DNA from 2 places in the Citrobacter sp. CRE-46 genome. Region 2 is predicted to be linked to the other one. Evidence: predicted binding sites of a transcription regulator. Region 2 holds the regulator's gene; the other holds the start of a gene.
The links. Region 2 encodes sigma-54, which starts transcription at its own class of promoters, with help from an activator protein. Its sites were predicted from a motif close to GTTGGCACANNTTTCGCTNT; they were not measured.
Positions count from the first base shown of each region.

Region 1: norV (anaerobic nitric oxide reductase flavorubredoxin) is a predicted target of sigma-54. The motif match lies at 1,954-1,973, and genes of this name have one in related genera.

Region 1 covers NZ_CM184341.1:1,159,559-1,163,772, reverse strand. Annotated here, with positions in the region: gene gutQ (arabinose-5-phosphate isomerase GutQ) at 1-318, shown strand, start outside; gene norR (nitric oxide reductase transcriptional regulator NorR) at 315-1,832, opposite strand; gene norV (anaerobic nitric oxide reductase flavorubredoxin) at 2,020-3,468, shown strand; gene norW (NADH:flavorubredoxin reductase NorW) at 3,465-4,214, shown strand, end outside.
Region 2 covers NZ_CM184341.1:546,174-550,387, forward strand. Annotated here, with positions in the region: gene rapZ (RNase adapter RapZ) at 1-275, opposite strand, end outside; gene ptsN (PTS IIA-like nitrogen regulatory protein PtsN) at 321-812, opposite strand; gene hpf (ribosome hibernation promoting factor) at 896-1,183, opposite strand; gene rpoN (RNA polymerase factor sigma-54) at 1,206-2,639, opposite strand; gene lptB (LPS export ABC transporter ATP-binding protein) at 2,686-3,411, opposite strand; gene lptA (lipopolysaccharide ABC transporter substrate-binding protein LptA) at 3,418-3,966, opposite strand; gene lptC (LPS export ABC transporter periplasmic protein LptC) at 3,935-4,214, opposite strand, start outside.

The DNA.
Region 1 (4,214 bases), 610 kb from region 2:
AGCGTCATGGACGCGATGCTGGAACTCAGCCGCACGGGTCTTGGTCTGGTGGCTGTCTGTGATGACGCGTCACTGGTGAAAGGCGTCTTCACTGACGGCGACCTGCGTCGATGGTTGGTAGGCGGCGGCGCGCTCACCACGCAGGTTAGCGAAGCAATGACCCATAATGGCATTACGCTGCAGGCGCAGAGCCGCGCCATTGACGCCAAAGAGATCCTGATGAAACGCAAAATCACTGCCGCACCGGTGGTAGATGAAAACGGGAAACTCACCGGCGCTATCAACCTGCAGGATTTCTATCAGGCCGGTATTATCTAATCCTTCAGCCCCAGGCGTTTCGCCAGCCGGTGCAGGTTGGCGACGTCTGTTTCCAGCGCCCGCGCGCTTGCCGCCCAATTGTGATTATTTTGCGCCAAGGCCCGGCGGATCATCTCGCGCTGAAATGACTCCGTTGCCTCACGCAAATTGTGATGCTGCGGGATCTCTGCCACGACGTCCGGCTGCGGTACAGGGCTTTCATTCTGCAAGGCAAAATGCTGTGCCTCCAGCACCACCTCATCCCCTGCCCGGGTAGCCCTTGCCAGCACAACCGCCCGATGAATGGCATGTTCCAGCTCGCGCACGTTTCCGGGCCAGCCGTAACTCAGCAGATGATTACGCGCGCCGGGGCTTAACACAACGCGGGAAAGTCCCAGCCGCAGCCGACATTGCTCGCAAAAATAGCCTGCCAACAGCACTACATCTTCGCCGCGCTCACGCAGTGGCGGCACGGAAAGGGGAAAAACGCTCAGGCGATGAAACAGATCCGCGCGAAAATTCCCCGCCAGCACCTCTTCTCGTAAATCACGATTGGTCGCCGCCAGTACGCGCACGTCAACGCGCAGGCTGCGATCGTCCCCTACGCGCTGAATATCGCCATACTGCAATACGCGCAGCAGCTTGGCCTGCAGCGCCAGCGAGAGTTCGCCAATCTCGTCGAGAAACAGCGTGCCGTTATCCGCCATTTCAAACTTACCGCTACGATTACTGATAGCCCCGGTAAAAGCCCCTTTTACGTGACCAAAAAGTTCACTTTCCGCCACGCTTTCGGGCAACGCCGCGCAGTTGAGATACACCAGCGGATTCACCGCACGCGGCGAACCTTCATGAATCGCTTTGGCTACCAGCTCCTTCCCGGTCCCGGTTTCGCCACTGATCAGTACGTTGAGATCGGACCCTGCCACAATCTCAATCTCTTTTTTCAACTGCATCATATTGGGCGACAGGCCAATCATCTGGGTTTCCGTCACCTGCTCGAAAGCCGTCGACGAACCCGGCAGCATATTCTGGCTTTCCAGTTGTTCAATCAGCAACGCATTACTCAGCGCCCCCGCAGCCAGAGCGGCAATTAGCCTAAGCTCTTCATCGCTGAAGACATCGAACTGATCGGGCTCCATGCCATCCAGCGTTAACGCGCCAATCAGACTTTGTCCGGCAAACAGCGGCAACCCGATGCAGGCATGCACTTTCAGGCTCTCCTGACCCGGGATTAACCCGTCATAAGGATCGGGCAGATCGCTGTCGGCAGGAAAACGTACCACGTCCCCGGCGCGGGCAATCGCCTCCAGCCGCGGATGTCCCTCCAGCGTGAAGCGGCGGCCGAGGACATCCTGCGCCAGGCCATCGATAGCCAGCGGGATAAACTGTCGCGACTCGTAGCGCAGCAGTGCCGATGCATCGCACTCCAGCACCTGGCGCAAGGTCGTGATCAGGCGCTGAAAACGGTCCTGATGACCGATACCGCTTTGTAATTCAATGGCGATACCCGCCAGCACATCTACTGAAAAGCTCATGGCAACCTCATTGTCATTTTGACAATTCATATTGTCATATTGACAATAAAATAAACAGTCATTTTGACTACCACTTTATAGGCAATAAATAATAAATCATTAAAAATCAAACAACTAAAAAGTTGGCACACAACCTGCAATTAACAAAATATCTTTTTAGAAAAACGCTGAATTAATTGAGGTTGCTATGTCTATTCTGGTTAAAAATAACATTCATTGGGTTGGCCAACGTGACTGGGAAGTGCGAGATTTCCACGGCACTGAATACAAAACGCTGCGCGGTAGCAGCTACAACAGCTATCTCATCCGTGAAGAAAAAAACGTGCTGATCGATACAGTAGACCATAAGTTTAGCCGTGAATTCGTGCAGAACCTGCGCAGTGAAATTGACCTCGCGGATATCGACTACATCATCATTAACCACGCGGAAGAAGATCACGCCGGTGCGCTGACCGAACTGATGTCCTGCATCCCGGACACGCCAATTTACTGCACCGCTAACGCGATTGATTCCATCACCGGCCACCACCATCATCCGGAGTGGAACTTCAACGTGGTGAAAACCGGTGATTCTCTGGACATCGGCAACGGCAAACAACTGATTTTTGTTGAAACGCCGATGCTGCACTGGCCTGACAGCATGATGACCTACATGACCGGCGATGCGGTACTGTTCAGTAACGATGCCTTCGGCCAGCATTACTGCGACGAACGTCTGTTCAATGATGAAGTTGACCAGACCGAACTGTTCGAACAATGCCAACGCTACTACGCCAACATCCTGACCCCGTTCAGCCGTCTGGTGACGCCGAAAATCACTGAAATCCTCGGCTTCAATCTGCCGGTCGATATGATTGCCACCTCCCACGGTGTGGTATGGCGCGACAACCCAACGCAGATCGTTGAGCTGTACCTGAAATGGGCGGCCGATTATCAGGAAGACCGCATCACCATCTTCTACGACACCATGTCCAACAACACCCGCATGATGGCGGACGCCATTGCCCAGGGCATCAATGAAGTTGACCCGAACGTGGCGGTGAAAATCTTTAACGTCGCCCGTAGCGACAAAAACGACGTCCTGACCAACGTCTTCCGTTCTAAAGGCGTACTGGTCGGTACTTCCACCATGAACAACGTGATGATGCCTAAAATCGCCGGACTGGTGGAAGAGATGACTGGCCTGCGTTTTCGTAACAAACGCGCCAGCGCCTTTGGTTCTCACGGCTGGAGCGGCGGCGCAGTTGACCGCCTGTCCACCCGTTTACAAGATGCCGGTTTTGAGATGTCGCTTAGCCTGAAGGCGAAATGGCGTCCGGATCTGGATGCGCTGGAACTGTGTCGTCAGCACGGTCGTGAAATTGCACGTCAGTGGGCGCTTGCTCCGCTACCGGAAACGACCGTCAAAGCGGCAACCAAAGAAGAAGAGTGCGCTTGTGCCGCTGCGGCTGCGGCTGACCTCGGCCCAAGCATGCAGTGCAGCGTGTGCCAGTGGATTTACGATCCAGCAAAAGGCGAACCGTTGCAGGATGTCGCGCCAGGTACCCCATGGAGCGATGTGCCGGATAACTTCCTGTGCCCGGAATGTTCATTAGGTAAAGACGTCTTCGACGTACTGGCAACGGAGGCAAAATGAGCCACGGAATTGTCATTATTGGTTCGGGCTTCGCCGCCCGCCAGTTAGTCAAAAATATCCGTAAACAGGATGCAACTGTTCCGTTGACCCTGATTGCCGCTGACAGCATGGATGAGTACAACAAGCCCGATCTCAGCCACGTTATCAGTCAGGCACAGCGTGCAGACGACCTCACCCGCCAGTCGGCGGGGGAGTTTGCCGAACAGTTTAATTTGCGCCTGTTCCCCTACACCTGGGTGACCGACATCGACACCGATGCCCACATCGTGAAAAGTCAGGACCAACAGTGGCAGTACGACAAGCTGGTGCTGGCGACGGGGGCTTCAGCCTTTGTGCCTCCAGTTACCGGACGTGAGTTAATGCTCACATTGAACAGCCAGCAAGAATACCGCGCCTGTGAAACGCAACTGCGTGATGCCCAGCGGGTACTCATTGTCGGCGGCGGTCTGATTGGCAGTGAGCTGGCGATGGATTTTTGTCGTGCCGGTAAAGCGGTAACGCTTATCGACAACGCCGCCAGCATTCTGGCCTCGCTGATGCCACCGGAAGTCAGCAGTCGCTTACAGCATCGTCTGACCGATATGGGTGTGCATCTGCTGCTGAAATCACAGCTTCAGGGTCTGGAAAAAACTGAATCGGGTATTCGCGCCACGCTCGATCGTAGTCGCAGCGTAGAAGTCGATGCGGTGATCGCCGCCACCGGTCTGCGCCCGGAAACGGCGCTGGCGCGTCGTGCCGGATTGAGC
Region 2 (4,214 bases):
AGCGTGTTACGGTCAGCATCAAGGAACAGCAACTGCGGTGAGAAGCCTTCAGGCAGATTGTTCATTGCCTGCTCGAAAATCTCCGGGGATTCCGGCATGTTACGCACATCAATGCTGACGGCCGCAGAAATCTGGCGATCGGCCAGTGTACGAGCCAGATCGGGCAACAGCACTACGGGAAGGTTATCCACGCAGTAAAAACCCATATCTTCCAGCGCACGCAGGGCAACGGATTTGCCTGACCCTGAACGACCGCTGACGATCATCAGTACCATGTACTGTTTCTCCTCACAACGACAAAAAAGGATGCCATTGGGTTGTTATGCGTCATCCTGTCCACCTTCGGTGTCCGTGATGATTTGATACAACTCCTGGTCACTCTGTGCGGCGCGCAGGCGACGGCAGATGGCTTTATCTGCCAGACGTTTGGCGACCAGCGATAATGTATGCAAATGCGTCTTGGTTTGGTCTGCCGGGACCAGCAGGGCGAAAAGCAGATCGACGGGCTGATTATCAATGGCGTCGAAGGCGATGGGCGTTTCGAGTTGCACAAACACGCCAACCGCGCGCATCGTGTCTTCTTCCAGCTTGCCGTGCGGGATGGCAATACCATTACCGATGCCGGTACTGCCCATTTTTTCACGCGTCAGAATGGCTTCAAATACCACCTGAGAGGGCAAGCTGAGCTGTTTTGCCGCCAGTTCACTGATGATTTCCAGTGCGCGTTTCTTGCTTTGGCAGTGAACGGCCGCGCGCGTACATTCCTGGTTAAGAACATTGCTCAGTTGTAGAGTCGTATCGTTATTTGTCATAATTTCACCTAAGCGCTAACTGTACAAATGGCCCGTTGTGCTGCACAACAGGCCGTCCTGCACCCGCTAACTGCCCGGACAAGTTAGTGCTGTTTCAGTTTATCTTTATGTTTTGTTAACTGCCGAGCCAGTTTATCAATTAAACCGTCAATGGCGGCGTACATATCCTGACCTTCCGCGCTGGCATGAATTTCGCCACCGTTTACATGCAGTGTTGCATCCGAGATATGTGTAACCTTCTCCACTTTCAACACAATATAGACCTGATTAATCCGGTCGAAATATTGTTCAAGCTTGGCGAATTTGGTATTAACAAACTCGCGCAGAGCTTCCGTGATTTCGACGTTGTTTCCAGTGATGTTGAGCTGCATAGTGTCTTCCTTATCGGTTGGGTCACACCAGTTGTTTGCGCTGGTTAGACGGCGGAATGGATAAAGACTCTCGGTACTTCGCAACGGTGCGGCGTGCCACCATGATACCCTGATCCGACAGCATAGAGGTTAACTTGCTGTCACTCAGCGGTTTCGCGGGGTTTTCCGCAGCAATTAATTTCTTCACCAGTGCGCGGATAGCTGTGGATGAGGCTTCGCCCCCGCCTTCAGTGTTAACGTGACTGGAAAAGAAATACTTCAGTTCAAATATGCCGCGCGGACTGTGCAAATACTTTTGCGTGGTCACTCGGGAAATGGTCGATTCGTGCATCTCGACGGCCTGGGCGATATCCGCCAGCACCATCGGTTTCATAAATTCTTCGCCTTGCTCAAAGAAGGCCTGCTGCTGTTCAACGATACAGCGACTGACGCGCAGCAGCGTATCATTGCGGCTTTCCAGACTTTTAATCAGCCACTTCGCATCCTGCAAATTGCTACGAATAAACTGGCTGTCGGCATCGTTGCGCGCGCTATTGCACATCGCGGCGTAGTGCTGGTTAATCTGCAAGCGTGGAATGCTGTCGCCGTTGAGTTCGACCACCCAACGATCGTTATGCTTACGCACCAGCACATCCGGGATGACGTATTCCGGCTCGCCGGTTTGGATCGACTGTCCTGGGCGGGGATCGAGCGACTGGATGAGGTTGACGGCTTCTTTCAGCACGTCTTCTTTCAGTCGGGTTACGCGCATCAGCGAGCGAAAGTCATGGTTGGCTAACAGATCGAGGTGATCGCTGATGATCAGACGCGCTTCTTCCAGCCATGGCGTGGACTTATCAAATTGCGAGAGTTGGATCAGTAAGCAGTCACGCAGATCTTTGGCTGCCACGCCAACGGGATCAAAGCGCTGAACGCGTTTAAGCACGGCTTCGATTTCATCCATACCGACGTCGTCATCGCCCATGCTTTCGAGAATATCGTCCAGGGTCACGGTGAGATAACCGGTTTCGTCAACCGCATCAACAATTGATGTCGCAATGGCGCGATCGGTATCCGAGAACGGGGTCAGCTCCACTTGCCACATCAGGTAATCCTGCAGCGATTGCGTGGTCTCCCCCTGATAAACAGGCAGTTCGTCGTCAATGTAATCTCCGCTGGTGCCTGAAGGCGTACCGGCGGTGTAGATTTCATCCCAACTGGCGTCAAGCGGCAATTCCTCTGGCATCTCTTTTTGTTCGAGTGCATCTGCGGTATCGAGGGATTCGCTGTCCTGTTTTTCCTGGGTATCAATTTCGTCGTGAAGATCGGTTTGCTCGAGCAGTGGGTTACTTTCCAGCGCTTGCTGAAGTTCTTGCTGAAGTTCCAGCGTGGACAACTGCAACAGACGGATCGCCTGTTGTAGCTGAGGCGTCATCGCCAGTTGTTGGCTAAGCCTGAGTTGCAAACCTTGCTTCATGTTCAGAGTTGTTTTCTCCTGCGGTGACGTGAAGTCTTCTACCCTATCAGAGTCTGAAGTCTTCCCCAAGGTATACGCGCTTAACGTGCTCATCCTGCAGTATTTCTGTCGGCGTGCCGTGGGCGATCAGGTGTCCCTGGCTCACGATATAGGCGCGCTCACAAACTGCCAGCGTTTCGCGGACGTTATGGTCGGTAATCAACACCCCAAGCCCGCTGTCGCGCAGGTGTTCGATGATCCGTTTGATATCGATAACGGAAATCGGGTCAACACCGGCAAACGGTTCATCAAGCAGGATAAATTTCGGATTCGCGGCCAGCGCGCGGGCGATTTCCACACGGCGTCGTTCACCACCGGAGAGCGATTGGCCCATGCTGTCACGCAGATGTTCGATATGGAATTCTTCCATCAGCTCATTGGCGCGATCTTCCCGCTGCTCACTGGTGAGATCGTCACGAATTTGCAGTACCGCCATCAGGTTATCAAACACGCTCAGGCGACGGAAAATAGACGCTTCCTGCGGTAGGTAGCCGATGCCGCGACGCGCGCGCGCATGCAGTGGCAGCAGACTGATATCTTCGTCATCAATGATAATGTTGCCCGCATCGCGCGGGACAATGCCGACCACCATGTAAAATGTCGTTGTCTTGCCCGCACCGTTAGGACCAAGCAGACCGACGATCTCCCCGGAGTTGACGGTCAGACTGACATCTTCCACCACACGGCGGCCCTTATAGGCCTTTGCAAGGTTCTTTGCAGTTAATGTTGCCATAACGAATCAGTTACCTTTTTTCTCTGCCGGAGCCTTGTTTTTGTCCTGCAACTGCGACGGAACCAGAACGGTGGTGACGCGTTTGCCTTTATCGCTGAAGGCCTGCATTTTCTGCTCTTTCACCAGATAGGTGATCTTATCACCCGTGATGTTGCTATCGAGCTGTTCCAGGTAAGCCTTACCGGTAAGCACGACGAAGTCTTTCGCCAGTTCATAGTGCATGTGTGAGGCGCGGCCTTTCACTGGCTTACCGTTGTCCTGCATCTGGTAAAAGGTGGCGGGCTCACCGTAACCATCAATCACTTCTTTACCGTCTTCACCGCCCGGGCGGGTCACAACGACTTTATCGGCATTAATTTTGATGGTGCCCTGAGTCACAATCACGTTACCAGTAAACGTCACCACGTTGCCCTGCATATCCAGGGACTGCTGGTCCGACTCGATGTGAATCGGCTGCTCGGTATCGCCGGTGACGGCAAATGCCGGAATGCTGGCGGCCAGAAGTGAACTGGCAAGCACAAGATTAAGGCTGAGTTTGTTTATTTTGGATTTCATATGAGGTTCTAACCTTTTCAATCAGCTCGGCGTTCTTGTTGCGTAAGTTGCCGCGCATCTTCAGTCCGCTGGAGTTAAATGTTGTGCCATATAACGTGACAAGATCATCAGAAGTGACGTCTTGAGTCACCAGGTTAATCTGTGCGTTATCGGTCGTAATTCTGCGTAGTTGAGAGTCAGGCACCAGGGCGTTAACTTCAACATGGCCGTACAGATACAGCATTCGATCGTTGGTCAATTTGGCTTTA